3 regions of the Glaciimonas sp. GNP009 genome follow, and region 3 is predicted to be linked to each of the others. Evidence: predicted binding sites of a transcription regulator. Region 3 holds the regulator's gene; each other region holds the start of a gene.
What was found. The regulator HrcA, encoded in region 3, represses chaperone genes, less so after heat shock. The targets are predictions, from matches to a motif close to TTAGCACTCNNNNNNNNNGAGTGCTAA.

Region 1 (10,816 bases), 1.2 Mb from region 3:
CGTTTGTGGCCACCGTGTTGCTGGTCGCGTTGGGTGTTTCGCTAGCGCAATGGCAGACGCGACGGGGTGATCAAAAACAAGCGATTGAAAATGCCATTAAACAGCGCGGCGCTGAGGCCCCGATTCGTCTTAGGGCTGCGAATGAGAGCGCTGATCAGCTAGAATACCGGCGCGTGACCGTCCGGGGTGAGTTTGCGCAGGAGTGGCCGATCTACCTGGATAATCGCAGTTATAAAGGTAAGCCCGGATTTTATGTGCTGATGCCTCTTAAAATCGAGAACTCAAAGGTACATGTTTTGGTCCAACGTGGTTGGTTACCACTCAATCCACAAAATCGGGCGATTCTATTACCGTACCCAACCCCAAGCGGTGTAGTCGAAGTGGGGGGTGTGGTGCGCAGTCGTGTTGGTCGGGTGTTGCAACTGGGTCAGCCGGCCACACTTAAGCCGGGCGCTATTGTACAAAATCTTGATATCGCTGCCTTGGCAACGGTAAGTAAATTTCAGTTGCAACCGCTTTTGATTGAACAGACAGGCAATAACCAAGATGGTCTTATTCGCGACTGGACCAGTCCATCGCTAGGTATTCAGATGCATCGCGGTTATGAATTCCAATGGTACGCGCTGGCCGTCATGGCCTTCCTCTTTTTTGTTGTAACAGGATGTAGACAGGGAATCAAAGATGCAAAAAGCTCCTCTGACCGTGAACATGAATAATCAGCCCGCAGAAAACCCGGTAAAACAGCCTTTGGCGCTTGATGGCAAAAAGGTGAAGCGGAATGGCCGCCTGAAAATGCTCCTCATAGTCGCTGTTTGTGCCGCGCCAATGATTGCTTCTTATTTCACCTACTATGTCATCAAGCCAGAGTCGCGTACCAACTATGGCGATCTGCTTGATCCGTCCCAATATGCAATTCCTGAGCTAGGGATTACGGAGCTCGATGGTACGCCAACAACGCTGGGTGCTTTTAAAGGCAAGTGGGTGATGCTGCAAATCGGCAGTGGTGATTGCCAGAAGAAATGTAAAGATACGTTGTTCGAACTGCGCCAGCTAAGATTGATGCAAGGCAAGGAGCGCGAGCGGATTGAGCGGGTGTTGTTGATTACCGATGACAAACCGTTGGATATGCCAGGCTTGCAACCTTTTGAAGGGACCCGGTTGTTGCGGGTTAAGCCGGATTTGTTAAAAGCCTGGTTGCCAACCGATGCAGGAACGACCGCGAGCGATCATATTTATCTGATCGATCCGCGCAGTAACCTGATGATGCGCTTTCCCAAGGACTCGGACCCTTATAAAGTGAAGGCCGATCTTTCTAAACTCCTGCGAGCTTCCGCGATCGGCTAATGTCAAATTTACTTCAGCTCGGTGCAATGGGGATACTGGTGGCGTTGTTGGCGCTCAGTGTCGTCTGGGCCTCCAAAGACACTAACAAATACCGCAAGCTTGTGTGGGTCACCCTGTTTTTGACATTTGACCTCATCATGTTCGGGGCATTTACGCGTCTGACGGATTCAGGCCTTGGTTGCCCCGATTGGCCCGGTTGTTATGGCCACTCCAATCCATTGTTGGCGCATGCGCATATCAGTGCAGCGCAAGAGGCAATGCCAACTGGTCCGGTGACGCTGATTAAGGCGTGGATTGAGATGACACATCGGTACTTCGCGATGGGTGTGGGTGTCTTGATCATTGGATTAATGGCAGTGGCATGGATGCGTTGGCTGAAGCCAGTCGCAATCACAGCGTCCAGTGCATCCGATACGACGCTTAAACCTGCGCAAGGTGCAGCACCTAAAATCGTCCTTAAGATAGCATCCAATTCGGGCTCTGATACTGCTCAAGGCCGTGTTAAGTTACCTTCGGCGCAACGCGACCCCAAGTTTTCCCCTTGGTTTCCGACATTGTTATTTTTTGCAGTATGTTTGCAAGGCGCGTTCGGTGCCTGGACTGTGACGATGAAGTTGCAGCCGATTATTGTCACGACACATTTGTTGCTGGGCTTAACCTTATTAGCATTGCTAACGTGGCTGGCCGCACGACAAAATGATCACCGACCGGTTTCAGCGGCGGGACGTCAACTAGCCGTTCCGGCGTTGATTGGGATGCTGTTGTTGATTATGCAGATCGCGTTGGGTGGCTGGGTAAGTACTAACTACGCGGCATTGGCGTGTAATGATTTTCCACTTTGCCATGGGATGGTGATCCCGGACATGGACTTCGAGCATGGATTTACACTCTGGCGGCATTTAGGTAAAACCGCTGATGGTGAGTACTTGCCATTTCAGGCGTTGACCGCAATTCATTGGACGCATCGAATGTTTGCTTTCGTCGTGATCGCCTTTGTTGGTTGGCTTGCTTGCAAAGCGCGACGAGTCGACGGACTGCGCAAGACGGGTAATTGGCTGCTGATTATTATTGGAGTGCAACTACTGACAGGGCTGGCGACAATCTACTTTAATTGGCCGCTCGCCATTGCTGTTGCGCACAACGGTGGTGCGGCACTGATTCTGGTATTGCTGGTCATGTTAAACTATAAGACGAGACTTCCCGCCGCAAAGCAGTTCGTACCGGTGGTACAAGATAACCCAGCACAAGCTGACCGCATTACTTCAAATTAGTGACCGCATGACGACCATAACCGCACCTCGAAATCGCGTGGCCCAATATTGGGCATTGACCAAGCCCCGCGTGACCCAATTGGCAGTTTTTTGTGCCGTTATTGGTATGTTTCTAGCAACTCCTACACTTCCGGATTGGCAGCGTGTAGTGGCTGCGACGATTGGTATCTGGCTTTTTGCAGGGGCTGCTTTTGCTGTGAACTGTCTGGTTGAGCGCGAAATTGACTCACGCATGGCGCGTACTGCGCGGCGACCAATGGCGATGGGTGAGATCACTGTTCCCCAGACGTTAATCTTTTCTGGTGTCATCGGTGGAATTGGTAGCTGGGTTTTGTATACTTTTGTTAACGGTTTAACAATGTGGTTGACTTTAGCGACGTTTATCGGTTATGCCGTGATTTATACGATCATCCTCAAACCTGCGACACCCCAAAATATCGTTATCGGCGGCTTATCCGGCGCAATGCCGCCTGCCTTGGGTTGGGCAGCCATTGCAAATGACGTGCCGATGCAAGCCTGGATTCTGGTTTTGATTATCTTCGTCTGGACACCGCCGCATTTTTGGGCGTTGGCGATGTATCGCCGTGACGATTATGCTAAATCCGGATTGCCGATGTTGCCAATTACGCATGGATTGAAATTTACACAGTTTCATATCTGGCTTTACACCATCGCATTGGTTGCCACCACGATGCTGCCGTTTGCCGTCGGTATGAGCGGGTTGATTTATCTGGTGAGTGCAGCCATTCTGGGTGCTATTTTTCTATGGTACGCGTGGCAGATTTACAAACATTACACGGACTTGATTGCGCGCAAAACTTTTGCGTTTTCGATCATTTATTTGTCGCTGCTGTTTGCTGCTCTATTGGTCGACCATTACCTGAAATTTTGAGATGCACGGTGCGTCCGTTATTGAAAGTCTAAATGAAACGTTTCTTCTCAGTTTTAAGACCAATTGCCGCTTCTTGCATTGTTATTGCTATGGGCTTATCTGTGGCAGCATGCGGTGATAAGCCAGCAACCACTGGTAGTGCTGGCAGTGCTGGTATTTCTGGCGGCGGTAGTCAGGAAATGACATTGTCTCCACAAAACAGCAAATTCATTAACACGGATGTAACCGGCCTTGGTTATGCGCGCGATTTCGCTCTGACTGACCATAACGGAAAGCCACGCACGCTAGCTGACTTTAAGGGCAAAGTGGTCGTTGTTTTTTTTGGTTATACCCAATGTCCTGACGTCTGTCCTACGACGATGGCCGAGTTGTCGAGCGTGATGAAGGAGTTAGGGCCGCTGGCTGATAAAGTGCAAGTGTTGTTCGTGACGGTTGATCCTGAGCGCGATACGCAGGCGCTGCTAGCCCAATATGTTCCCGCTTTCGATCCACGCTTTCTCGGGCTGTATGGTGATTTGGCGGCGACTGAAAAAGTCGCTAAGGAATTCCGCGTTTTTTACCAAAAAGTACTAGGCAAGACGTCGGGTAGTTACACGATGGACCATACGGCGGGTAGTTACGTCTTTGACCCGGAAGGTCACATCCGCTTGTTTGTACGCAATGGCCAGGGACCAGATCCGATTGCGCATGATTTAAAAATGCTGCTGTCTTAATATTATTATTCTATAAATGTTAAGGGTGTAGGAATAAATATCCGAACTGGTATTTTGGTGATGCGTTTTAAATCATTGCTATAAACAAAAAGCGCCAGTCGGCGCTTTTTGTTTTTTTAGTGATTTAGTTAATTCAATTCAACTCAATCTTATTAATAAAATAAATTAAGAATAAGCCACTAAAGAACTTTTCATTTTCTTGAGTGCCACTGCTTCAATTTGACGAATGCGCTCGGCGGAAACACCGAATTCTTTTGCAAGTTCATGCAAGGTGGCACCAGAACCATCGTCATTCGCTAACCAGCGCGACTCCACAATGCGGCGTGAACGGTCATCCAATTTGCCTAAAGCAGACTCAAGACCCTCTGATTGCATACGGTCGTATTGTTGGGCTTCCAGCACTTTGGTCGGCTCTTGCATATCGGATGACAAATAGGCGATAGGTGCAAATTTATCATCGTCGTCATCGGTTGGCGCTTCCAAAGCGATGTCACGACCGGTTAGTCGGGTTTCCATCTCAATGACTTCTTCGCGTTTTACGTTAAGCGTTTTTGCCAAGTCGTCAACTTGCGTCGGTGTCATCGCGTCGAGACCGATTTTATGGCTACGCAGATTGAAAAAGAGCTTTCGTTGTGCTTTGGTTGTGGCAACCTTAACCAGCCGCCAGTTTTTCAAGATGTATTCATGCATCTCGGCCTTGATCCAGTGCATCGCGTAGGACACCAGACGCACACCTTGATCAGGATCAAAACGCTTGACGGCTTTCATCAATCCGATGTTGCCTTCCTGGATCAGATCGGCGTGCGGTAAGCCATATCCCAAATATCCACGTGCAATAGAAACAACTAAACGAAGATGAGACAGTACGAGCTTTTGCGCGGCAGCCAGATCGTTATTTTCACGTAATTTTTGAGCCAGCGAAATTTCTTCGTCGTGAGTCAACATAGGCAGGCGGTTAACAGCCGAAATATAGGCGTCGATATTGCCTAGAGTACCCGAAAATCCAAGCGCTAAGGCGCCCGATTCGGCTGGGATTAACGCAGTCTGTACCGATGGATTTTTCATTGTTTCTCCTAGCTATCAGATGGAATTTTCTGCCAACAGGGTGTAAACCATACTGATTTGATCAGGTATTCTAGCACTCCCACTTGTAGAGTGCTAATCGATTTTATTAAATGGTGAGGATAGTTACTCACTATCAATAAAAGTTAATGATTTATACTTTTGAGCATGTTGGAGTGGCTTCATAGGGGGGAAGTTCGTCGCAACGATACTAAATAGTGTGACAGTGTGTAACGTGATTTTTTACGTAATAGATTGCGGATTAGATTCAAAACGGTACCAATAATCTTGGCGACGATGCCCCCGGTTTGGTGAAAGGCCTGGATAAGACCGCAAAGTGAGGGTGGTTGAGGATTAAGTCGACCGGGTAATGTCTGGAGAGTTTTCGATCGTGAGGGCTATTGGACGGATTGATATTTAAGTGGCGATATCGTCAGTCAGGGTGAGCCATTCGTCGTACGGGGAAGTGGAGAGCAAAGCGCGAATTTTATCGATGTGCGTGGCGTCCGCGATACTGATATAAAGCCGAGCAGGACGATCACGGAGCAAGCGATTCAGCGTTACCCGTAATGTAAGCAGGCCAATGCAACAAAGACAGCCAGGGGCGACACGTTTGATGTGAAGCGTGAAATGCGTTGGCTCCGGCGGTGATTTACCGTCTGGCAGGCCTTCGAGGATGACACCGATGATTCCTGGCATTTGCTGTAATGATGTTGCCTCGGTTTTGATCGACAACCAGACGGCACTTTCTCGTCTGGTTGCGGACGGGCCGGTTACCAGTGTAAGAAACGGTGGCAAAATCGATGACAGGATCGGTGGCACAAGGCATTGCGACGGAAGAGACAAATCGCTTTATCCGCCTTTTTTCGTTAATTTTCCCGGATCGACTCCCAATTGCTTGAGCTTTCGATACAAATGCGTGCGTTCAAGTCCAGTTTTTTCAGCCACGCGCGTCATGCTGCCACTTTCCCTAATTAAATGATACTCAAAGTAGGCGCGCTCGAATGCATCCCTTGCTTCACGCAATGGTAGACCAAACGAGGATGAAAACAGATTGTCTGACGTCAACATTGCCACGGGAAGTGGCGAGAGATGTGGCGTTTCCGCAGTCGACGCAGCACCAAAATTGTTGCCACTCACCAGATCAGGCATTTCATTGGAAATAACCGGTTGCGCAAACATGGTCGGCGCACGGGATGATTTAGGCCCTTGGGATAAGCCTTGTTGCACCGCTTTGAGCAGTTTCTGTAATGCAATTGGCTTTTCAAGAAAGTTTAAAGCGCCGATGCGCGTTGCTTCCACTGCAGTATCGATAGTGGCGTGACCCGACATCATGATGACTGGCATTGTCAGTAGCCCATCACGCTGCCATTCCTTAAGCAGGGTTACACCATCGGTGTCAGGCATCCAGATATCTAGCAGCACCAGATCAGGCACGCCATTTTGCCGAAATTCACGTGCTTGCTGCGCGTTTTCTGCGGTCGCGACAACATGCCCCTCATCTCCTAAAATTTCGGAGAGTAATTCTCGAATTCCCATTTCGTCATCAACGACCAGGATATTAGCCATGCGTTAGCTTTCCCATTTTCTGTTGCATTCAATCATAATTTTTAAGCCGGACATTCCGGTCAAATTTATGCGATTGCAGCACTATTTCTGTGCTTGTGTTTAATTGTTAAAAATTTGATTACACGCTTAAATTCTGACAAGGATCTTACTACGCAACCTTTAGGCTTGGTACGTGCGCCGCCCGACTTTTCTCATTTATCCCAGTTCAATTTGATTTCGGTATTCCTTCGTCGCAGTCTCCATACAGTCAGCAGCAACAGGATTGCACGTACGAAATGCTTTTTCTGGGCAGACTGGATGAAACCGACTCTTTAGAAACCGAAGTATCTGCTAAGCATGCCCACGCTTTTCAGTATCGCGCGGCGCTTGGGATCGTCCAGTATATTTTCACTGCGGCCGACGTTGCAGCATATCGCAGCTTCTATATCCAAGCATACATCCTATAACGCCGATGTCCTACTTTATAGAAAATCTGCCAAATAATAGGAAAGAGCGGACATCAAATAATTTTTTTGTCATCACCAGTGAATGTACTAGGTGCTAACTTTAACAGCAAAATTAATATTTTTGCGCCCTTTGTGTCACTGCGATTGCGTAAGTCGATCCGTCCACCATGTTCATCAACGATTTTTTTGACCATGGGCAAACCCAAACCGGTGCCGCGTGGCTTCGATGTGATGTAGGGTTCAAAGGCGCGTGCCAGAATTTTAGATGAGAAACCGAGGCCATTATCTGTGATGGAAAAACGCACAGCGGTACTCGGTTGACCGTCCGAACCCTGATAACTGATCCGTTCGGTTACTACGTCAATCCGTGGTGCCGCGACCTCTGCGGTGGGATCTGTCACGGCATCTTGCGCATTTTGTAGGAGATTGTGGATCACCTGGCGCAATTGCGTAGCATCACCCATGATATGCGGCAGGTTTGGTGTCAATGAAGCATGGATCATATCGCGCTCATCACCGGCGACATAAAGGTGCAAAATTTCGGCCACCAGAACGTTTAAATCGAGTGCGCTTAATACTGCCGGCGGTGTTTTTGCGTAATCGCGGAAGTCATCCACCATTCGTTTCATGGCAGCAACCTGATTCACAATTGTCGAGGTACTTTTCTTCAGAATTGCGGCATCCTGCGTCATCAGTTTATCCTCCAGCTTCATTTGGAGTCGTTCCGCAGATAGCTGAATCGGGGTCAACGGATTTTTAATTTCATGCGCCAGACGACGCGCAACCTCGCCCCACGCAATCGATCGTTGCGCTGAAATAACGTCTGAGATGTCATCAAACACCACAACGTATCCATCCCGATTTTCTACAGGAAGGCGCGAACCACGTGCCAGCAACGATATATCGTCACTGTCGATATTATCGATTCTGCGGGGGATTTCAATTTGTTGCTGCCAATGCAGTCGGCTCTCGCCGATTTTTCCTGCTGCAAACTGTGCATTTTGTTCTGAAAATGCCTTTGTAATAATTTCCGCGAAATGAGCTAAACCGTCAATGATATTCAGCGGCTGGCCAATATGTGGGCTCAGATCGTATTGCAAAATACGATGCACCGATTGATTACTGGTGACCAAATGAAAGTCCTCATCAAGCACCATGACGCCTGCTGACATGTTCGCCAATACCGACTCCAGATAGGCTTTGGCATTTTCCAGTTCGTTACGATTTTTTTCGACAGATGCCCGTGCATCCGATAATTGTCGGGTCATCATATTGAACGATTGGGTCAACGTACCGAGTTCATCGGAGGTGGCAATGATGGGGCGCGGTGATAGATTTCCCTCCGCCACAGCTTTGGTACCCTCGGCCAATAACAAGAGTGGTTTGGCAAGATCGCTGGCAATCAGGAATGCGCTAATGATGGCGCCAAAAATGGCGAGTAGCAGTGTCAGAGTGAGCGTTACGAGGTAAATTTTACGTAACCCGGAGCGAGCCAGAGAGCGCTCCTGATATTCACTTGACGCGGCCCGTAACGCCTCCGCATTGGTCGCTAAATAAGAAGGTACGGGCTGCGAGATTTGCAGGAAACGCGTTTCATTTTGTAGTGATAACGTTTTGATCGGTGCTGGAATTTCGACGATGACATGCAAACGCAAATTGTTATTTGCCTCGTTGATCGATGAGGCAGACAAATCGGTTGGATTAGTTTTTTTAGGCGTTCCTATGTCATCACTATTTTCTAACTCGCTTTCGATAGCTGAAAATCCACGGCTTTGTCGCGCCTGCCTTAACATGGCAGATGTCGGGAGAACCGGCGAAAGCGTTCCGAGACGTCCTCCCACCGAAGCAATCAGTTGTCCATTGCTGGCAAGAATTGATGCTTCGATATTTTGGTCGCGCAATCGCGTCAACTGGGAAACCTGGCCGGAACTTGTCTCTTCAGATAATTCAAGGGCGATGCCCTTGGATTTGGTAATCAGATCTGATAAAGATGAGTTGAGTGCTGCTCGTCCGAGGTTCAAGCCAGATTCCAATGCTGCCTCGACCCGAACGTCAAACCATGACTCGATTGAGCGTGACACGAATTGAACCGATACCAAATATATGATAACGCCGGGCAAGATGCCGATCACGGCAAAGAGCAAGACCAGTTTTGCCATCAACCGCGAGCCGAACTTGCCGCGTTTGTAACGACTATAGAGTCTTCCCAGCAGAAGGCAGACCAAGCCTAATAACGCCACTGCGACTAGCGCATTGAGGCCAAACAACCAAGAGTAGTATTTGTCGAAAAAAACGGAATTCTCTGATGCCGAAGCGAGCAGAAAGAGAAGAATGCTGATGATCGCGCCACCGACGATCAGTAAATAGCGGATTGCACGTGGCACGTTACTCTGCCTTGTAGTTGAAGGTCTTCCAGTCGGAAGAAAGACGCCAGTCGCTATTATTCAACGCGTTTACCTGGAATGGCTTTGGTAGTTGCGCCAGATCAAGTCCCATTCGGACGGCAACGCGGTAGATTTCGCCAACTTGTAGCGCGCCTTTGTCAGCGATTATCCAGCGACTGGGACGGCGGATCAAGGAGAGCGCGTCGTCTAGCGAGTCGAAGCTTTGCTGCAAACTGCCATTGATAGCGGCTTGATAGCGACGCGTCAGAACATTATAGGAAATGCGGATGGTTTGTGCGGCGTTGATCGCTTTTTCATCAAACCAATACCAGCGCGGCCGTGTTAATTCGACCTCCGTGGTGAAGTACAACGGAACGCCACGATTGATGGCGTCTTCTAGTCCGCGATTGAGTTCAAACGAAAATGCCGCAGAAAGGCGGTAACCATCATCACTGGTTTCAATCCGCGCCCTCGTCATGTCGGCGCCATCAGCCGCGTATGCCGTCACAGTGCCAAAGGACACCGCCATCATGAAAGCGAATAGGAGCTTCAACAGCACGTTCTCAAGCAGCGACAGGCGCAAGAAATTCTGCGTAGTGCGGTGTTTGTCAACCGCATGTAGTGCAGTAACTTCCGATTGCTGAGAGCCGGACGCCTTCACATCGACCAGATTAGCATCGCTTGGGCGACGGTTTCGAAAGAGGTCTAATAGTTGTGCCAAAGGTCGCGTCACTGTTCTCGGGCCGGATCAAGTCCGGGAATAATGTGAGTAAATTAGAAAGATTGCATGCTTTCAAGCAGCGTCATTAATCTGTCATTAATGACGCTGCTTGCTCTAAATGATTTGTCGATCATCAGCGCTCAGTCAGAATTCAAGCTTTCTGGAAGAGGGCGTAAAACAGACCATCATGATCTTGCTCATCGCTCATTGTCGGTATTAACTGGCCCGGTGCGGTCAACCTGATAGCTTGATTGCGTTGTGCAAATGCCACAGCTTGAGCCTCCGACTCTTGCGGCCATAATGAACAGGTTACGAGCAACAATTTACCATCTGGTCGTAGCATCTGCCAAAGGTTGTCCAGTATATCTGCCGAAAGTGTTGCAAGTTGGTCGGTATCTGTCCCACGCCGCAGCC
Region 2 (10,816 bases), 1.4 Mb from region 3:
TCGCGCAAGCAGAAAAATTGGTGGCAGTTCCGCCCTTACAGGCGCATGTCACTGATCAGATTGGGTTGTTGCAGCCGCAACAGCGCGATACGCTGGAGTCGGTATTAAGCGCATACGAGACCCGCACCGGCAGCCAAATCGCGGTATTACTGATGAGCACCACCGCGCCAGAAGCCATCGAAGACTACAGCATCCGCGTGGCCGACGCCTGGAAATTGGGACGTAAAGGCGTGGATGACGGCGTCATTTTGATCGTCGCCAAGGACAACCCGAGTGGTTTACGTCGCTTGCGAATCGAATCGGGGCGCGGCGTTCAGGGCGTGCTAACCGATGCCCAGTCGAAAAGAGTGCTGCAAGATGTGATCGCACCTTACTTTCAGAAAGGTGACTTTTACGGTGGCTTGACCGCGGGTGTGACTGCGATCACGGCTATCCTCGATCAACAGACGTTGCCGCCAGCAGAGCGCAAGCAACCACAACATCAGGAGTCGGATTCCGGCATTTTTGGGGCATTGGCACCGTTGATTTTTGTCGGATTCATCGTTTTTATGATGTTAAATTCACGCCGACGCGGTGGCGACGGTAGCGGTCCAGGTTCAGGTAATTCGCTCAACAGCAATGTTTGGGGAAATGCTGCTGGAGTTGTCATCGGCAGTCTCTTAAGTCAGTCTGGACGCGGCGGTGGAGGCGGCGGATTTGGTGGTAGTGGCGGCGGTGGAAGCTTCGGCGGAGGTGGCGGTGGTTTTGATGGCGGCGGTGCTTCGGGGAACTGGTAAATGAAAAAAATAATGACACGACTGTACCGGCACTTCATCACAACTAGTCGGACTGCGCGAAAAGCATTTCCGGCAATTACGCTGATGGAAATACAAGCCAAAATAGCCGAAGGTGAACGCACGCATCGCGCCGAGGCGAGGATGATCGTGGAGTCCTCGTTGAATTTGCGAGCGGTGCTAAATGGTGTTACCTCCCGTCAGCGCGCACACGAGCTTTTTTCACATTACCGGATGTGGGATACCGAAGAAAATATCGGCGTTCTGCTGTACGTAAACATCGCTGACCATAAAGTCGAGATCATCACCGACCGCGCAGTCGGCCGAGCAATCCCTTCGGCAGAATGGCAAGTAGTATGTCAAACCATGACCCGCGAATTCGCTAACGGGACTTTTCACGATAGCACGCTTGCTGCCCTCGAAAAACTGAATGGCTTATTGACGGAACACTTTCCGGATGCCGATGGAAAACGTAACGAATTGTCGGATCGACCTTTGATGCTTTGATATTTGATGCTTTAATATTTTATACTTGGCTTTGATTCAGCATTTTGATGATGCACTATCCGGTTTCACCGAAGAAAAGTGAGTGGTTCAGACTGCGCTGAGGAGAAATTTTGTCTCGTTACAAAATTCTCCGCGCTTTGCCGTTATCGCATAAAGCAACCTATCAAATCTCACCGCATCAGCCGTAATGCACAATCAACCATTCTCATAAACCCATTGCAGCAATGCATCCTGCGCGGCTTGGCCGCGCGATGCGTTGCCATGATTGATTAAGCAGACCACCACGTAATATTTGCCGGAAGCCGCCAATACATAACCGGCAATCGCCCGAACGTCATTGAGCGTGCCCGTTTTTACATGCGCCTGACCGGCAACGCCCTGCCCTTTCAGTCGATTGCGCATGGTGCCGTCAAAACCGACCAACGGCATCGAAGACATAAACTCAGGCATGGTCGGCGATTGATAGGCGGAGGCCAGAATGCGGCCCATCGTGCGTGCCGAGATGCGTTCATTGCGGGACAAACCGGCACCGTTTTCGATCACCAGATCAGTCGCATCAATCCCCTTGTTGGCAAGCCAGCTTTGTACCGCACGGGCACCGCGTTCTGGCGTGGCAGGCAATTTCAGGATATCGGCGGCAATCGTCAGCAACACCTGACGCGCCATGACGTTGTTGCTATATTTGTTGATGTCACGAATCACCTCCGGCAAGGTCACTGAATTCCACTCGGCAATAAACCGCGTCCCAACCGGTACAATGCCCGTTTTGACTGTGCCACTGAGTGTGCCACCAAGGTCACTCCACATTTGACGAAATACTGCGCCGAAATAGGCGTTGGAACTCATTGTGTAGGGATTGATATACCAGGTTTTATCACCGCACGATGCTGGCAACGCGCCACTAAAATTGGCGCCCTTTTCATCAAAAGTGGCCAATAGCTTTCCTTGCCAGTCGCCGCATGCGCCTTTGCCCAAGCGCGGTGGTATGACTTGATAGCCGGCCATGGGTGGATCGACCACGACGCGGTTCAGACCGGTTGATTCATCCTGCATAAATTGGAACGTCAATGTCTTGTAATTCAACAACAAAGCATCAGGACCTACGTTATACGGCTTTAAAGGGTCGCCATCAAATTGAGATGGATCATAAACGTTCTCGTCAAAAATGCTGCGGTCCAGCACGACATTCCCGCGAATATCCCGAATACCTTTGGCGCGGATTTGGCGCAGGAATAACCAGAAATTTTCCAGCACTAATTTAGGATCGCCGCTGCCCTTAAAAATCAGGTCGCCCTGCAAAGTATTGCCAATTTGTTGCCCGTCGGTATAAGCCGCTGTCTTCCAGTTAAACGTCGGGCCTAACAATTCGAGCGCGGCATCGGTGGTGACCAGCTTCATCGTGGAGGCAGGATTAAATGGTGTATTGATATTATTTGCAGCCAACACTTTGCCACCGACCGCGGCCTCTTGCACGTAAATTCCCGCATTTTCTGATGGAATACCCGCTGCCTGAAGCGCGGCGGTGACCGACCGAGGCAAACCTGAAGATGCCAAATCCTGGGCGTTACTGAACGAATAGGGAAAAAATAAGAGCGACGAAAAAAGCAGTGCACCACTGAGGATCGTACGGAATTTGTTCGGCATGGAGTTCAGGAAATGAGGGAAATGAGGGATCGCATGCGTGATTATCCCATGCTATGCAACGCGATCAATTGATGCGTTGTAACAGAACTGCGCAAATGCTATTTTTGGACCCGGAGGTAGAATTAAAAAAATCCTCAACACAAAGGACCTATTGGAGAGGGCTTACAACAGAGCATCAACATTTTTGATGTGATGAGTGTATTTTTCGGTGTATTTTGCGCACGCGAGAAATCGCCTTACGCAATGTAGTTTAATTCAGAAAAGGATAGCAACATAGCGCGCATAACTGTCAGCGCGCCATATTAAGTAGTCGATCGGATTTAGACAGATTATCCGATCATGCCCACCTTCGCGGTGAAAATTGACCCTTCTAAATCATTGAACTAATTAATTGAAGCACGATGAATGCGAAGACAGAGCCGACAACCAATCCAACCGTACATAATCCGCCGTGCGCGATTTTTGAGTGCACCGGCACTTCTGCAAATAAGATTAATCCGAACAGCGCCATGGGGATAAAGAAAAGAAAATTAGCGATCAGGAAGTTTTGCATGGCTGTCTCCGTCTTTTGATTATATTTTAAGTATAGTTTGCAAAAAGCAATAAGCAAGACGTTGATATGACAGTCGACGTCATCAATGCCTTAATAGGCGACTTAAAGTGGCGTTTTAATTAACTTATAAGCCTTCAGTGATCCCCACCTTCAGGCGCTCAACCTTAACTAAAAACAACATAATGCGCGGCATTAAACCTTTTTAGTGCGCTCTTATGCTGGGGTGCACAATTTTTTCTTGACCGGCGTTTGTGGCAGGATTACCATCCGCTTGTTTTCATTTTATGGAGCCCCATTCATGGGCACTTGTTCGAGTGACAGTTGTTGCCAGACCCGTTCTGGCATCGTCTCGGCAAGATAACGCAGGCTTCCCCTGCCGTCATCTCGCCGCTGGCGAATGATGGTATCCCAAAGATATTTGCAGACAATGTGTTTGAATGTGTTTGCTTTGATCGTAGATTTCCATTACCCGATAAAGATAGTTACTTAAATTACGTCAGCATTGCTTGTGTGTTTCTGCGTTCACGCATTGCCATGACCGCGTTTTCGTCAATTAGCGCTGAGTTGACGCTCGCTGTGGAGTGTTGGCGAGACGTTGCGACGACGCGTCATCCGACGAAACGCCGATAGTGAGCGACAACAGTTGGTAGCGATGTTGCGTCAACAGTCCCGCTGGTGACAATTGCGTACCAAGTTAGTATCAATTTGGTGCAAGGTTTATACCCAGTTGGCGTTACTATCGCGAAGTAGTTTACATGCTCGCGCAGGCAATCATCTTTATCGTTAAAACGTCACCGGTTAGTTTTACAGTTTTACCCATGCAGTAGGAGGATTTGATTTTTTTGCCCCGTCTGTCGTCGATTGTATGTCGTCAATATCGATATGCATATCGTTAACATTAATGACAGGCCGTGAAGAGTTGGAAGTAATTCCAGTAGTCCTGATAAGGCAATCCCTAAAATTTCAGTTAAGTGTTGGACCTTAGTAATGGTGTCAGATGCATAGTCGTAGAAATCTGCGGCGGCATAAAGAACGCACCATCGGTTAGCAGTATCGGAGACTTTAGTGATGACCTTGAAACGCCACGATTGCGCGAGCAGTCACGCGTGTGCCCAATAGCAGTCCAACTGATTGGGCGGGACAGATCAACGCGGCCGAGAATTCTATATAGAAAAAATAACGCTATGAATTTGAATCTCTTGAAAGACTCCTTTGTCAGGTTTGTTCATGCCCATGGTATGGACCGACATTTCCGCCGCTTCAGTAGCGACATGTTTAGTAGTACGCCGACACCAAATGAAGTACCGCCAACGCTTGCCCAGCATTTGCTCAAAGCTGCGCGGGCCGATCTACCGAGTTTGCTGGAACAATTGAAAAGCCGTACTGATGGCCTGACCGATTCCGAGGCTGATGCAATTCGGCTTGTAGTTGGCCCTAACGAAGTCGAGCATGAAAAGCCGTTGCCGTGGTGGGCGCATTTATGGCAGTGCTATAAGAATCCATTCAATCTTCTGCTGACCGTTCTGGCGGCGGTATCGTTTGCGACCGAAGACATGAAAGCCACCGTTGTCATCGGGACGATGGTGGTGTTATCGACGCTGATGCGCTTTGTGCAGGAATCACGTTCAAACAGTGCAGCCGATAAGTTGAAGGAAATGGTCAGTAATACCGCAACCGTATTGCGCCATGATCTGGTTTCCGATATTGCCGATGAAGCGCTGCGTTATTTTGATGTCACTTTGCATCCAAAAGGTGCGCGACGGATCGAACTGGCGATCAAAAAACTGGTTCCTGGCGACATCGTCCAACTGTCCGCTGGCGATATGATCCCGGCCGATTTGCGTTTGCTGACGGCCAAGGATTTGTTTATCAGCCAGGCCGCCATGACCGGCGAATCGCTACCGGTAGAAAAATTTCTGCAGCATCGCGGTGAAGCGACTAACAATCCTCTGGAGCTGGACAATCTTTGCTTCATGGGCACCAACGTCATCAGTGGTTCAGCGACCGCGATTGTCGTCACGACCGGCAATCAAACGTATTTTGGCGCACTGGCTGAACGCGTGACTGCCACTGACCGCACGCCGACTGCGTTTCAGCTGGGCGTCAACAAAGTCAGCTGGTTATTGATACGCTTCATGATGGTGATGACGCCGATTGTTTTCTTTCTGAATGGCTTCACTAAAGGCGACTGGGTTGAGGCGTTTCTGTTTGGCTTATCCGTAGCGGTTGGTCTGACGCCGGAAATGCTGCCGATGATTGTCACCTCGACGTTGGCCAAGGGTGCAGTCGCACTCTCGCGCAAAAAGGTGATTGTCAAACGACTGGATGCGATCCAAAATTTTGGTGCGATGGATGTCTTGTGTACGGATAAAACCGGCACATTGACACAGGATAAAATTTTTCTGGAGCGGCATACCGATATTCTAGGTAAGCAGGATGACTTGGTGTTGGAATACGCTTACCTGAATAGTCACTATCAAACCGGCCTTAAAAACCTGCTTGACGTGGCGGTCCTGGATCATGCCGAGCTGCAACGCGAAATGGCGCTGGCTTCTGCGTACCGCAAGGTTGATGAAATCCCGTTCGATTTTCAGCGGCGCCGGATGTCGGTGGTCGTCAGCGAACGTGAGGATCATCATGAATTGATTTGCAAAGGCGCGGTCGAAGAGATCGTCTCCATTTGTACCCACGCCCGCCACAACGGGACGGTAGTGCCATTTAGTGCTGAGCTTCTCAAAGAAATCCACGAGACTACTGCCAGCCTCAACGCAGAAGGTTTACGCGTCGTCGCGGTGGCCGCTAAAGATTTGCCGCCGACCAAGGAAGTCTATGGCGTGGCCGACGAGTCGGATTTGGTGCTGATCGGTTACATTGCCTTCCTCGATCCCCCAAAGGAATCGACCAAACCCGCATTGGATGCATTGAAAAAACACGGCGTGACGGTCAAAATTTTGACTGGCGACAACCAACTGGTAACGGCCAAAATTTGCCGTCAGGTTGGCCTGACCGTCGATGGCATGTTGCTGGGTTCTGACGTCGAAGATATGAGCGACGCAGACCTGGCGATTGCAGTCGAAAAAACCACCGTATTTGCCAAACTCAGTCCGACGCATAAAGAACGTATCGTGCGTAGACTGCATGACAACGGCCACGTGGTCGGCTTCATGGGCGATGGCATCAACGACGCGCCTGCGTTACGCGCAGCAGACATCGGTATTTCGGTCGATACTGCGGTCGATATCGCGAAAGAAGCAGCCGATATCATTCTGCTGGAAAAGAGTTTGATGGTGCTGGAAGAGGGTGTTCTGGAAGGTCGTAAGACGTTTGCGAACATGCTGAAGTACATCAAGATGACGGCCAGCTCCAACTTCGGCAATGTCTTTTCTGTACTGGTAGCGAGTGCATTTTTGCCCTTTTTGCCCATGTTGCCGCTGCATTTGCTAGTGCAAAATCTGCTTTACGATATCTCACAAATTACGATTCCGTTCGACAATGTGGATAAGGAATTCTTAGAAAAACCACAGCGTTGGGACCCGAAAGAAATCGGTCGCTTCATGATCTTTTTTGGTCCGATCAGTTCGATTTTTGACATCGCCACTTTCGCCTTGCTATGGTACGTATTTGGCGCCAATACCAACGAGCACCAAACCCTGTTCCAGTCGGGCTGGTTTATTGAAGGCTTGCTGTCGCAAACGTTGATCGTACACATGATACGGACCCGCAAGATACCGTTCTTCCAAAGCCGTGCTTCGTGGGCGCTCATCAGCATGACCGTCATCATCATGGCGATTGGAATCTTGCTGCCGATGTCGCCTTTGGCGCATTACTTCAAACTGCAAGCGCTGCCGCTGAGCTACTTCCCATGGCTATTGCTGATATTGGGTGCGTATGCGGTGCTGACGCAGATGATGAAGGGTTGGTATGCCAAACGGTATGGCTGGCAGTAAAAAAGTGGGCTTAGGAATGGCTTAGGATGGCTTAAAAATGGCTTGAGAATAAGCCGATAGAAATAGCGTCTAGAAGGCGGACAGCATTTGCTGGCCGCTTTTTTTATGCCGGCACCGTAGAGAGATATGGTGGGCCAAGCGTCCCCGACATGCGGTGTTTTCGGACACTCTTTGCACCACGCTCGTGAGAATCTTAGGAGATCAAACCCGCAGCAATATTGATCGACAAACCGAGAATCGCCGAGTTAAATAAAAACGTCAATATCGATTGCACTAATACTGTCTTACGCATTGAGCGGGTCATGACGCTCACATCCGAGGTTTGTACTGCCACCGCTAATGTGAACGAAAAATAGAGAAAATCCCAATAATCGGGGTTTTCTTCGCCCTCAGGAAACCGTAAAGGTGCCGGTCCAATACCAGAACTATAAAACAGTCGCGCATAGTGCAAGGTGAACATGGTGCCAACCAGAAACCACGATCCGAGAACGGTCAATCCAGTAAATAGATAGCGGACTTCCTTCGGCCCCGGCAAAAAGTCCTTGGCCTGAGACAACCCAAAAACGACCGCTGCGATACTCGCGATCGCCGCAATGCAAATCAGCATCAAGATCATGCTGTCGTTTTCGTCCTCAATCGCGGCCCGCTTTTTAACTTGTGCCGATCCAGCTCTCACCATCATCCACCAGATGGCGATCAGATATCCCCACACACCGGCGTTCCAGCTGATGAGCCCACGGGTAATGGTCGACCCATTCGGCAAGAGTGCCCAGATGACGCCACCAAAGATCACAGCGAGCACCAGACGTGGATGAGTATGAAAAACCAGATTACGAATACGCATTCTTTAAGACCTTAAAAATAGAAGTGGCAGATTTGGAGACCACGCCAAACGTTCATGCCAGATCATCATAGCGGCAACCCTGCTTTCACGACAAGATTCCCTTGTAACAAAACCTCTTTGTATTTTTATTGACAAAAAATTAATATTGCCGCCTGTGATTAATTGTAGCGGCTTTGGTAAATAAAAAAGAGAGTACAGAACATCACTCTTGAAAAATCAACTAACCACCCCTATACTTAGCACTCGTTAGGTGAGAGTGCTAACAATCTCCCTGACCTAGTCACTTTTTCTGTGCGGCACATTGTAAAAGCCAAACTAATCGGTGCAGTCGTTGCTGCAATGTTGCTGCAAAAATTATAACTTGTTGAATTTTGAAGGAGTTACACATGGATCTTCGTCCTTTGCATGACCGCCTCGTCGTTAAGCGTCTAGATGTTGAAACAAAAACTGCATCAGGTATTGTTCTGCCAGAGGCAGCAGCCGAAAAGCCTGATCAAGGTGAAGTATTGGCTATTGGTAACGGCAAGATTCTGGAAGACGGCAAAGTTCGCCCGATGGCAGTTAAAGTCGGTGAGCGCGTTCTTTTCGGCAAATATGCAGGTCAGGTAGTGAAGGTCGATGGCCAGGAACTACTGATTTTGCGCGAAGAAGACATCTTCGCTATCGTCGAAGGTAAGTAATTCATAGTTCAAATTGATCGAAGCCCATTGCAATTTTCGCAATAAGGCCGCTTCGATCTCTACGCTCTACATTCAACCGTATTCAGGAGAATCAACATGGCAGCAAAGCAAGTAATTTTTGGTGATGATGCACGTGCCAAGATCGTTAATGGCGTCAATATTCTAGCCAACGCAGTTAAAGTCACTCTGGGCCCTAAAGGCCGTAACGTGGTTCTGGAGCGTAGCTTCGGTGCTCCTACCGTTACTAAAGATGGTGTTTCAGTTGCTAAAGAAATCGAACTGAAAGACAAGCTGGAAAACATGGGCGCGCAACTTGTTAAAGAAGTTGCTTCCAAGACTTCAGACAACGCTGGTGACGGTACTACTACTGCAACCGTGTTAGCACAAGCTATCGTGCGCGAAGGTTTCAAGTATGTTGCAGCCGGTTTCAACCCAACTGACCTGAAGCGCGGTATCGACAAAGCTGTTGTCGCCATCGTTGCTGAAATCAAAGCATTGGCTAAGCCAACGACTACTAGCAAAGAAATCGCACAAGTTGGTTCGATCTCTGCTAACTCCGACACCGATATCGGTGAAATCATTGCTAAGGCAATGGACAAAGTCGGTAAAGAAGGCGTTATCACTGTTGAAGATGGTAAATCACTGGAAAACGAACTAGACATCGTCGAAGGTATGCAATTCGACCGTGGCTATTTGTCACCATATTTCATCAACAACCAAGAAAAACAAGTTGTTGCTCTGGAACAGCCTTACGTTCTGTTGTTCGACAAAAAAATCTCTAACATCCGTGATCTTCTTCCGGTATTGGAGCAAGTCGCTAAGTCGGGCCGTCCGCTGCTAATCATTGCAGAAGACGTCGAAGGCGAAGCACTGGCAACTTTGGTCGTCAATAACATCCGCGGCATCCTGAAAACTGCTGCTGTTAAAGCACCAGGCTTTGGTGATCGTCGTAAAGCAATGCTGGAAGACATCGCTATCCTGACCGGTGGTCAAGTGATTGCTGAAGAAGTCGGCCTGACATTAGAAAAAGTAACATTGGCAGAACTAGGCCAAGCTGCACGTATCGAAATCAGCAAAGAAAACACTATCATTATCGATGGCGCTGGCGAAGCAATCTCGATCGAAGGACGCGTTAAGCAAATCCGCGCCCAAATCGAAGAAGCAAGCTCTGACTACGACCGTGAAAAGTTGCAAGAACGTGTTGCCAAGTTGGCTGGCGGCGTTGCACTGATCAAAGTCGGCGCAGCTACTGAAGTCGAAATGAAAGAAAAGAAAGCACGCGTTGAAGATGCATTGCACGCTACGCGCGCTGCAGTCGAAGAAGGCGTTGTTCCTGGCGGTGGCGTTGCTTTCTTGCGCGCACGTGCTAACGTTAAAGACCTGAAAGGCGACAACGCCGATCAAGATGCTGGTATCAAAATCGTGCTGCGCGCAGTTGAAGAGCCATTGCGTCAAATCGTATTTAACGCAGGCGACGAGCCATCGGTTGTCATCAATGCAGTATTGGCTGGCACAGGTAACTACGGTTACAACGCTGCTAACGGTACTTACGGTGACTTGGTTGAGCTGGGTGTTCTTGATCCAGCAAAAGTAACACGTTCAGCATTGCAAAATGCTGCTTCTGTTGCTGGCCTGATCCTGACAACTGACGCAATGATCGCTGAATTACCAGACGACAAATCAGGTGGTGGTATGCCTGGTGGTATGGGTGGTATGGGCGGCATGGGTGGCATGGACGGCATGATGTAGTGAGATTGATCGTTGATAACCTACTGCGCACCGTAATCTTGTAGTCTGCGATGCTCGCCGTACCTGCGTACGGCTGCGCTTCTCGGCTACAACCTTACGGCGCTCGCTACGGTTCTCAG
Region 3 (10,816 bases):
TGAGTGTATAAGGCTATTAGGAGGCTAAATTATTTTCCAACGCGACTGCCAGTCGTCAAATAAGCATGTAAATCATGCGCGAACGCATCCAACTCTGCCAGTGTAACGCGATTAACACGTGTGAACGCGTTGTAGGCCAGTACTGCGGGAATCGCAACTACCAAACCAAGTGCGGTCATGATGAGTGCTTCGCCAACTGGTCCTGCGACTTTGTCGATCTGCACAGTTCCCGATGCAGAGACTGCCATCAAAGCATGATAAATACCCCAGACCGTACCAAACAAACCGACGAAAGGGGCGGTTGAACCGACTGATGCCAGTAATGTTAATCCGCTTTCCAGCCGTGACGAAACGCGATTGATTTCTCGTCGCAATGTGCGTGTGACCAGTTCGCCAAGATCGGTGCCGGCGTTGAGCGAGGCGGCGGGTTTGCTGGTCATCGGTGACCGAATGCCTGCAGCGTCGGCCGCTTGTATGGCTAAAGGTGCGTAAACATTTTCGGTATCGACCGGTTTGATGACGGCAATCGCATCATTTAGTGTCGGTGCTTGCCAGAATCCTTCAAGCGATGAAGCGCTGCGCCGGATACGCCAGGAACTCAAGGCTTTGGACAAAATGTAGTACCAGCTAATCACGGACATCAGCAATAGCAAATAGGCTACGCCGTGAGAGACAGCATCGCCTTGCGACCAATAGTGGGCGAACCCGAGATTATCATTCATGTTGTTGATCCGGATGGTGGTGGGGCAGCATAACGATCTTTAGGTGAAGATCATTAGTTGGCAACAATTTATTACATTTTGAGCGCAACTCCAGGTCGGTTGAGTCATCAACATCAAACTCGCCATGAGAAGCTAGGAGGAGCGCTCAAAGTATGGGTAAAAATCGAGTACAAGCAGGCCGAACATGGTTAATGAACAAATTAGTGTTATCTGCTGCGCACTTCCCATGCCATAGGCGAGTCATTGTTTGTATTTTGACATCGCCCGGCCCTGAATTTGCGTAAAAATCATGGTAACAATCAGCTTATTACTCTGCTAATTACTCAGCGAAGCCCAAGAACGTCCTGCATATCATATAAACCCGTTGCTTTGTCGTTAAGAAAGCGCGCAGCGCGCAAACTGCCATGGGCATAAGTCACACGGCTGGACGATTTATGTGTGATTTCAACGCGCTCTCCATCGCTGGCAAACAGCACGGTATGATCGCCAACGATATCGCCGCCCCGTATGGAAGCGAAGCCGATGGTAGATGGATCGCGTGCACCGGTTACACCCTCGCGCGAATAGACGGCGACTTCGTCGAGTTTGCGACCAAGTGCATCAGCAATCACTTCGCCCATTTTCAGCGCTGTGCCAGACGGCGCATCGACTTTGTGGCGGTGATGGGCTTCAATGATTTCAATGTCATAGCCGTGCGAAAAACTCTTCGCTGCCATTTCAAGCAATTTCATGGTGACATTGACGCCGACACTCATGTTGGGAGCGAACAGGATGGCTGTCTTTTTTGCTGCTTCTGCGATCGCCGCCTTGCCAGCCTCATCAAAACCTGTCGTGCCGATGATCATTTTGATGCCATGCTCGGCGCAATAGGCGAGATGTGCAAGCGTGCCTTCTGGACGCGTAAAGTCAATTAAAAAGGTAGCGTTAGCCAAGCCCGTAGCAAGATCGAACTCGATATTCACGCCGGACGGCTTGCCCAGAAAAGCGGCGGCGTCGGATCCTAATCCGGGCGCAGTCGGCACATCCAGCGCGCCGGTTAATGTGGCATCTTCTGCATTCTGGATGGCTTCGATCAGCATATGTCCCATACGACCGGACGCACCAGCAACAGCAATTTTCATTTGATTCATCGTTATTTAAGGCTTTGACTGGTTATTTTGTGGGTGCTGTCGGAGGAGGCGTAGGCGCATCCTTTGCAATTCCACTATCTTTGGTGGCTTTTTTAGCTTCTTTATTACCACCCGAAATACGTGCAAGATAATCTGCTTCAGTCGGCAGATCACCACCCTCTACGCGGACCACAAGGTTATCCTTGAAGAAAACGCTGACGCGGCTGGAAGTGATTTCGCCATTGCCTTTTTGCAAACGGAAAACATAATCCCAACGATTCGCGTGAAACATGTCTGTCAGTAATGGCGTACCCAGCGCAAAAGATACTTGCTCTGTGGTCATGCCTTCCTTGACTTGCGAGATCATCTCTTTCGAAACAAAGTTACCCTGTTGGATATTGTAGCGATAAGGAGAAAGGATTCCGAAAAAACGGGGATTCTTTATGGTTTGGACGCCATCGCCCGCTCTATCGCCAGTCGGTATTCCCGAACTGGCGTTAGCTGCATTGGCGCCGGTGGCCGAAGTCGGTCCGTCAATGAGAGGATTTTTTGATGCGCAGCCAGCCAGCAAAGCCATGGAAACAGCAGCTATTGTAAAGGCGGAGGTGCGGGCAGTACGGGAGAGCAACATTCGCATAAGTATCTTAATTGATTGAGCAATTGTGCTAAAACGCTATATGATAAAGCAGATCATCCATTTGCGACGTAAACATGCCTAACAATCCATCCGAACTAAAAGCTAGTGGCCTTAAAGCTACTTTGCCCCGACTCAAAATTTTGGAAATATTTCAAAATAGTGAAGTCCGACATTTAAGCGCTGAAGACGTTTATAAAATTTTGCTTACCGAGAATCTTGATGTCGGTTTGGCAACTGTGTATCGTGTATTAACCCAATTTGAGCAAGCTGGCTTGTTGCAGCGTAATCATTTTGAAACCGGCAAGGCCGTTTTTGAGCTAAACGAAGGATCGCATCATGATCATCTGGTGTGTCTGACCTGCGGTCTGGTCGAAGAGTTTTACGACGAAGAAATTGAGGTTCGCCAGAAAGCCGTCGCCACAGAGCGTGGCTTTGAGATTGCGGATCACGCCTTGGCGCTGTACGGTCACTGCCGGAATTGCGTAAAAAAGTAATTGGGTCATGCGCCGAGTAGCATTAATGCTGTGCGTTCCAAAGCTTCGGATCGTAAGGCATTAAACGATGCTTGCTGTTTTTCTTACTGAGCGAGACTTAGTGATCCGAAATAGTTATTAAGCCAGACTAGTTCTGGCTTAATGCATTGGAAAGCAGCTTTGCTGTAATGTCGACAATCGGTATCACGCGTTGATATGCCATGCGCGTCGGACCGATCACACCCAGCGTGCCCACGATTTTTCCGTTCACCTCATAAGGTGCGGTGACGACGCTCATCTCTTCCATTGGAACCAGTTGTGATTCGCCGCCAATGAATATTTGAACGCCGGTGGCCTTGCCTGATATGTCCAGCAGTCGCATCAAATTGGTTTTTTGTTCAAACATATCAAACAGCTTACGTAAGGAACTCATGCTCGATGACAGGTCAGTCACGCTGAGTAGATTGCGCTCACCTGAAATGACAACTTCGTCAGCATCGTCGGTCATCGCCTCGCTACCGGCCTCAACTGCGGCCAACATGAGTCGATTCATATCATCCCGCAACTGGCGAACTTCGGTTTGCAGGCGTAAGCGAACGTCATCAATACTATGGCCTCCGTAGTTTTGATTGATAAAATTGGCCGCTTGTACGAGCTGTGAAGGGGTGTAGTCGACATCTGTTAACAAGAGTCGATTTTGCACATCGCCGCTAGGGCCGACGATGACGAGCAGAATACGTTTTTCAGAAAGTCGTAAAAATTCAATCTGCTGAAACACCGATTCACGCCTTGGGGTTAGTACCACGCCTGCAAATTGTGAGAGCGATGACAACACTTGCGCAGCGTTGGCGATGATCTTTTGCGGCGAGTTAGTTTGCAGTCTTGCCTGCATTCTCGATTCGAGCACGCCCTCGTCAATCGGCTGGACCGTCAATAGTGTGTCGACAAAGACACGATAGCCGCGGGGCGTTGGTACCCGTCCCGCTGAGGTATGCGGACTCGCAACAAAACCCATTTCTTCCAGATCGGCCATGATATTGCGTATGGTCGCGGGAGATAATTCCAGCCCGGAAATTTTTGAGAGTGCGCGCGAGCCTACCGGTTGCCCATCCGCGATGTAGCGTTCCACGAGGGCTTTGAGAAGAGTTTGAGCGCGAGTATCAAGATGCATGGCGATTATTGGTAAGTGCTGGCGTGATTTGCCATGAGCCAGGTCTGACAGGTGTCTGGCCCTTAATAATTGTATTTATACACTGTTAAGCCGAATCGCGCCTATTCGTCGGCGTGGATTTTCTCTATCAAAAGAGATTTTATGAGGGATTTTACGTGCTGGCGGATTGATCTTCCAGCCATGTTTCAAGCTCATGTAACGTGACGCATTGAGCATCTGCTACGATTCCAACGGGCAATACGCGGTCAAACCGATTAATCCAAACGCTTCGCAAGCCAGCTTCACGCGCGCCCACCACGTCTAAAAGCGGATCGTCACCCACATAGACCGCTTCTTCGGGTCTGACATTAAGGGCTTGGCACGCCGCATGGAAGATCGCGGGATCAGGTTTAGCGCAGCCGAAGCTATGCGCGGCGATGGATATAGCGAAATGCTGTGACAGGCCGATTTTCTCCAGATCCGCAAATCCGTTCGACACTGAACCCAGTAATACGTGTTGTCCTAAGCGAGATAGCACCGGTTGAACGTCGTCAAAGGGCGTCACCGCATGACGCGCCTCAGCAAACAGCGCCATGGCGGCATCAATCTTGCTAATATCTTCGCCAACAGTATTAAATGCTTCAGTCAGTCCAGCGTGTCGTAAAGCCGATAAATTAATTTTGAATAGGGCATTAGTGGCACTCAACGCTTGACGCCGTTGCCGCAGACTGGCGATCGTAAATGCCTCCGAGACGGCCGGTGCGTTGAGGCAAAGCCAGTCATACAATAATTGCTCTGCGCGGATCAATACCGGTACGATTGGCCAAAGTGTATCGTCCAGGTCGAACAAGACGGCTTTAATGGGTGCAGCGCTGGGCGAGTGTTGACGGTGACTAGCGATATTATTCATGGAATCGTGGAGTATCCTCTAGAGAAGCTTTAATGCAGACCCAAATTATGGTCTAATCGGCGGCATGTGGCCTATAAAATTATCTCATCAACAGAATTTACCTAGTTTGCCTAAAACTATTGCGATCGTTGGCAAGTATTTTGCCGCCGGTATTGACGACTCATTGACCGAGGTGGCCGACTTTCTTCAGGTGCGCGGACATAAAGTCGTGTTTGAGGCCGAGACCGCGCAAAATATTGCCTTAACCGGATTCGAGGCGATGACGCCCGAGCAAATCGGCCAGCAAGCCGATGCCGCGATCATTGTCGGCGGCGATGGCACGATGTTGGGTATTGCGCGTCAACTGGCACCTTACAATGTTCCGCTCATCGGTATTAATCAAGGGCGACTTGGTTTTATGACCGATATTTCTCTTGAACGCATGCTTCCGGTATTGGGGGAAATGCTGGATGGAAATGTCGAGTCGGAACGGCGGACCTTATTACAAGGCGTGGTCAAGCGTGACGATGTCGTTATTTTTAGTGCGCTAGCGTTTAATGACATTGTTGTCTCGCGCGGCGGTACTTCCGGCATGGCAGAGTTGCGGGTCGATGTGGATGGTCGTTTTATGTATAACCAACGTTCCGATGGCCTGATCGTTTCGACTCCCACCGGTTCTACGGCATATGCGCTTTCTGCTGGCGGGCCTTTGCTGCATCCATCGTTGAATGGCATTGTGTTGGTGCCGATTGCACCGCATGCGTTGTCCAATCGTCCGATTGTCGTGCCGGACAGTAGCGAAATCGTCATTGAAATTGTCAATGGTCGGGAGATCAATGTTAATTTTGATATGCAGTCGCTGACCAGTCTGCAACTTGGGGACCGCATCGTCATCCAGCGTTCTGAGCACGCGATCACTTTTTTACATCCTGCTGGCTGGAGTTACTATGAAACCCTGCGCCAGAAGTTACACTGGAATGAGTATCCTTCGGCAGACGGTCATTTGCGTTAATTGCGGAATGGGTGCGGTGTCCTGCGCGATCAATTGCAGTACACTGCTGCTTCGACGGTATTGTCACCAGCGCTGACCGCCGATACCTTAGTCCGCTTTCCTGAAACCGATTTTGTTCTACAACCTGATTCGATTCCATGCTGCGCACCCTTTCCATTCGCGATTTTGTTATCGTTGATGCCATTGAGCTTGACCTGGCCTCTGGCTTTACTGTCTTCACCGGTGAAACCGGTGCGGGGAAATCCATCCTGATCGACGCGCTTGCTTTGGCGTTAGGTGGGCGGGGTGACGCCAGCGTCGTACGCGAGGGTGCGGCCAAAGCAGACATCAGCGCCGAATTTTCGGTATCAAACCGCAGCGAAGGCAGCCCGATTGACACCAGTGAAGCAGTCAGAGCATGGTTGACCACGAACGAATTTGAGAGCGAAGAAGGTGGTGTACTGCTGCGCAGGGTGATAGATAACGCAGGACGTTCCAAGGCCTACATTAACGGCATTGCCGCGACCGCAGGGCAATTGCGCGAACTCGGCGAAATGCTGGTCGATATTCATGGGCAACACGCGCATCAGTCGCTCTTGAAAGCGGATTCACAACGTCTACTGTTAGATGGACAAGCAGGATTGCAGGACGATTTGCAAATCGTTGCGGCTGCGTATAAAAAATGGCGTGGATTGGCGCGTCAACGTCAGGAATTTGAGACAAACGCCAAGAACGTTTTGCTGGAGCGCGAGCGCCTCGAATGGCAAGTGAGTGAGTTGGAAAAACTAGCGGTCAAGCCGGGCGAGTGGGATGACATCACCAACGAGCATAGTCGCTTGTCGCATGCCGCCAGCTTGATCGAAGGCGCGCAAGAGGCGCTGAATATAATTTCAGAGTCTGATATTCCCATGCTGTCGCAGTTATCAGGACTCAACATCAAGATTGGAAAATTAGTCGATCTGGATGCGGATATGAAGCCGGTATTGGAAGCCCTGGAACCAGCGCGGATTCAGTTGCAAGAGGCGGTGTACGCCCTCAATGATTATCTGAGCCGGGTTGAGCTGGATCCTGCACGCCTGAACGAAGTGGATCGCAGGTTAGAGGCAATTCACTCCGCTTCACGTAAGTTCAGGCTCGAACCTGATGCTATACCGCAGGAGCTCGTCACGCTCTCCGTCCAATTGCAGCAATTAGCCGATGCCAGCGATCTTGATGCTTTGCGCGCGCAGGAAGAAAAGCTTAAGACGATCTATCTTGGATTGGCGCAAAAGTTATCAAAGGCCCGCGCCAAAGCGGCCAGAAATTTGACGAATACCGTGACGATAGCGATGCAAGAGTTGAGTATGAATGGTGGACGTTTTGTAGTCGCTTTAAACCCTTGTGAACCTGCTGCGTATGGCATTGAACAAATTGAGTTTTTGGTCGCTGGCCATGCCGGAGTTGCGCCTCGACCCTTGGCAAAAGTTGCTTCCGGAGGCGAACTGGCGCGGATTGCCTTGGCAATTTCGGTCATTACGTCAAGCGCCACGGCTACCCCAACGTTGATATTTGATGAGGTCGATAGTGGAATCGGTGGCGGCGTCGCCGAGGTAGTCGGCCGCTTGCTAAAACGCCTTGGTCAGGCGCGTCAGGTGTTATGCGTCACCCACTTGCCGCAGGTCGCGAGTCAAGCCAATCAGCATTTTCAGGTAAGTAAACAAAGTGCTGCCAACAAAACCGTATCGGCAATTGATGGCCTTGATACCAAGGGCAGAGTGGAAGAAATCGCGCGGATGTTGGGCGGTCTTGAAATTACCGCAACAACGCGTAAGCACGCACGCGAGTTACTGGCTTCATAGTGGAACGTCGAAGGCGGTGTTGCGCATTATCCAGATAATGCGGCGGCGCGGTCAATGACGCGCGCTAAGTAAGAAGTTTCAAGGAACTGGTTTTATTCAAGCTTTCAAGTGCGCTCACTATATTGTGCCGCAGATAATTTTTTAGGAATTTCGCATGCGCTTTCGTAAAGAGCCACCTTTCACTCACGGCACGACATCAAAAACAGCAGTCGTACTGGTAAACCTGGGAACACCTGACGCGCCAACATCTAGCGCGGTGCGGCGGTATTTGAAAGAGTTTCTTTCCGACACGCGAGTGGTTGAAATCCCACGGGCAATCTGGTGGTTGATTTTGCATGGCATTATTTTGCCGTTTCGTTCAGGAAAATCAGCCCTGAAATATGCGTCGATCTGGACCAATGAGGGCTCACCACTCAAAGTGCACACCGAAAAGCAGTCAACCTTGTTACGTGGTTATCTGGGGCAACGTGGGCACAAAGTGCAGGTTGCCTATGCCATGCGGTATGGCAATCCGTCCGTGTCATCGGTGCTGGACAAATTAAAGTTGGACGGCTGTGATCGGGTACTCATTGTTCCAGCCTATCCGCAGTATTCGGCGACCACCACGGCGTCCATTTTTGACGCCGTATTTAGTCATTACGCCAAGGTACGCAATGTGCCCGAGTTGCGTCTTATCAAGCATTATCATGATCACGAAGCCTATATTCATGCGCTAAAAGAGTCGGTGCTGACGCATTGGGCGATGAATGGGATGCCGGATAAGTTGGTGTTGAGCTTCCACGGTGTCCCCAAGCGGACATTGCTGCTGGGTGATCCGTATCACTGTGAATGTTATAAAACGGCGAGATTGCTGGCACAGGCGCTAGATTTGTCACAAGAGCAATATATGGTGACATTTCAATCGCGTTTCGGGAAGGCGGAGTGGCTGCAACCATATACTGCACCAACATTAGAAAAATTAGCCAAACAAGGCGTCGAGCGCGTTGATGTCATATGTCCAGGATTCACCAGTGATTGCCTGGAAACATTAGAAGAGATTGGTATCGAAGCAAAGGCCGATTTCTTAAAAGCAGGCGGTAAGGAGTTTTATCTGATCCCATGCCTGAACGAATCATCAACATGGATTCAAGGCTTGGCGACGTTGGTAGAGGAGCAATTAATCGGTTGGCCAACCCATTTGTCCCCCAATGACGTTGCTGAGCAAAAGCTGCAAGAGAAAGTGCAAAAAGATGAGGCGTTGCGCGTCGGTGCTGAGAGATGAAGTAATTAATGCCACGAATCATGGGTACGAATGCTGTGCTGTCGTGGTCGGCAGATTCTACTCCTTAATGCAATTAATAGATTTTCTATTAATAAATCGCGACTAAATGTGAATAGCTTATCCAACCGGCCGCTAGTGAAATATACAGCAGCATGAAGGCCGAAATGAGAGATAGTTTCATGGTATTCACCTATTGACGAGTCAACTTTTAATAACTTTTAATTTTCAATTTGAATGCCTTGAAATTTGAATAAATAAGAGTAAAAGCCAAATGATAGTGCGCTTGATGCGTCGCAGCAAATTCAAAGGGGTAAAATGTGAAACAAATTGTTGCAACGCCACACATTTGACACGCCATAATCCCCTTGAAAAAGTAGGGGATAGCCCCATTTGGCAAGTCATAGATCAGTTTGTCCCGCTTTAAAGTGGTTTTAAGGGCGCCGAAAAGCCGCCGGAAAACTTTTTTTTGCACACGTGATAACGCAAAACCTTAAAACATCGCAATACACCGCATTAAACGGATTTAACACATCATTAAGTCATTGATTGCAGGAGATTTTTGAATGGAAGACATGGAAAAGCAGACCGCGCAAGTTGAAACCGAAAATACCATCGCTCAAGAACAAGCGGCGGTCACGCCTGAATCAGCATTAGAAGTCGAATTAGCAGAAGCGCTAGCCAAAATTGCTGATTTGCAAGATGCATTTTTGCGTGCCAAGGCAGATACCGAGAACGTTCGTCGTCGTGCCCAGGAAGATATCGCGCGCGCCAGCAAGTTCGCTATCGAAAATTTTGCCGAGGCAATGGTTCCAGTGAAGGACAGTCTGGAAATCGCATTGAAACTGGAAACACCTTCTGTCGAGTCGTTAAAGGAAGGTGTGGAAATGACGTTGAAGCAGTTGGTTGCAGCGTTCGATAAAAATCGCCTTCTCGAAATTTCGCCAGAACCGGGCGAGCGTCTTGATCCGATGAAGCATCAGGCGATTTCAATGGTACCAGCCGAGCAAGAGGCAAATACCGTCGTGAGCGTGTTGCAAAAGGGCTACATGATTTCAGACCGCCTGTTACGTCCGGCGCTGGTCACTGTTGCTCAAAGTAAATAAGTCGGCATTAAGTGAAAATAAGCGTGTAAATAAGCGAGAAAATCAAAAATAATCGCTTATTTCCGCTGAAAAGGCTTGAAAGCTTGATTTTTCTCCCAATATTTAGCATATCAAAATTCAACAAATTTAGTAAAGGACAGCATCATGGGTAAAATTATCGGTATTGATCTGGGTACGACAAATTCTTGTGTTTCCATCATGGAAGGCGGCAAGCCTAAGGTTATTGAAAACTCCGAAGGCGTGCGTACTACGCCATCCGTGATCGCTTATCAGGAAGACGGCGAAATTTTGGTCGGTGCACCTGCTAAACGTCAGGCTGTCACAAATCCAAAAAATACGCTGTACGCAACCAAGCGTCTGATTGGTCGCAAGTTCGACGAAAAAGAAGTGCAAAAAGATATCTCGTTAATGCCTTACGAGATCACTAAAGCCGACAACGGCGATGCATGGATTGCTGTGCGCGACAAAAAACTGGCACCGCAGCAAATCGCTGCAGAAGTGCTGCGCAAGATGAAGAAAACCGCTGAAGATTACCTCGGCGAAGAAGTCACAGAAGCGGTTATCACCGTTCCTGCATACTTCAATGATGCACAACGTCAGGCAACCAAAGACGCTGGCCGTATTGCTGGTCTTGATGTGAAAC

Region 1: a site for HrcA is predicted at 5,356-5,382, ahead of rpoH (RNA polymerase sigma factor RpoH). Genes of this name have one in related genera too.
Region 2: a site for HrcA is predicted at 8,505-8,531, ahead of ACXX82_RS14395 (co-chaperone GroES). Genes of this name have one in related genera too.

Annotation. Positions count from the first base shown of each region.
Region 1 is NZ_JBTGUV010000004.1:2,918,675-2,929,490, forward strand. Features, by position in the region: gene ACXX82_RS13705 (SURF1 family protein) at 1-716, shown strand, start outside; gene ACXX82_RS13710 (SCO family protein) at 682-1,344, shown strand; gene ACXX82_RS13715 (COX15/CtaA family protein) at 1,371-2,615, shown strand; gene cyoE (heme o synthase) at 2,623-3,507, shown strand; gene ACXX82_RS13725 (SCO family protein) at 3,540-4,220, shown strand; gene rpoH (RNA polymerase sigma factor RpoH) at 4,386-5,285, opposite strand; gene ACXX82_RS13735 (GTPase) at 5,700-6,128, opposite strand; gene ACXX82_RS13740 (response regulator) at 6,135-6,851, opposite strand; gene ACXX82_RS13745 (sensor histidine kinase) at 7,351-9,681, opposite strand; gene ACXX82_RS13750 (DUF4390 domain-containing protein) at 9,683-10,213, opposite strand; gene rsmB (16S rRNA (cytosine(967)-C(5))-methyltransferase RsmB) at 10,554-10,816, opposite strand, start outside.
Region 2 is NZ_JBTGUV010000004.1:3,065,081-3,075,896, reverse strand. Features, by position in the region: gene ACXX82_RS14430 (TPM domain-containing protein) at 1-776, shown strand, start outside; gene ACXX82_RS14425 (TPM domain-containing protein) at 777-1,280, shown strand; gene dacB (D-alanyl-D-alanine carboxypeptidase/D-alanyl-D-alanine endopeptidase) at 1,476-2,924, opposite strand; gene ACXX82_RS14415 (hypothetical protein) at 3,295-3,477, opposite strand; gene ACXX82_RS14410 (hypothetical protein) at 3,799-4,107, shown strand; gene mgtA (magnesium-translocating P-type ATPase) at 4,662-7,424, shown strand; gene ACXX82_RS14400 (DUF1345 domain-containing protein) at 7,618-8,268, opposite strand; gene ACXX82_RS14395 (co-chaperone GroES) at 8,655-8,948, shown strand; gene groL (chaperonin GroEL) at 9,045-10,697, shown strand.
Region 3 is NZ_JBTGUV010000004.1:1,670,506-1,681,321, reverse strand. Features, by position in the region: gene ACXX82_RS08365 (MotA/TolQ/ExbB proton channel family protein) at 30-722, opposite strand; gene dapB (4-hydroxy-tetrahydrodipicolinate reductase) at 1,046-1,852, opposite strand; gene ACXX82_RS08355 (outer membrane protein assembly factor BamE) at 1,875-2,462, opposite strand; gene fur (ferric iron uptake transcriptional regulator) at 2,543-2,962, shown strand; gene hrcA (heat-inducible transcriptional repressor HrcA) at 3,090-4,112, opposite strand; gene ACXX82_RS08340 (HAD family hydrolase) at 4,264-5,001, opposite strand; gene ACXX82_RS08335 (NAD kinase) at 5,066-5,992, shown strand; gene recN (DNA repair protein RecN) at 6,130-7,809, shown strand; gene hemH (ferrochelatase) at 7,964-9,070, shown strand; gene grpE (nucleotide exchange factor GrpE) at 9,634-10,173, shown strand; gene dnaK (molecular chaperone DnaK) at 10,318-10,816, shown strand, end outside.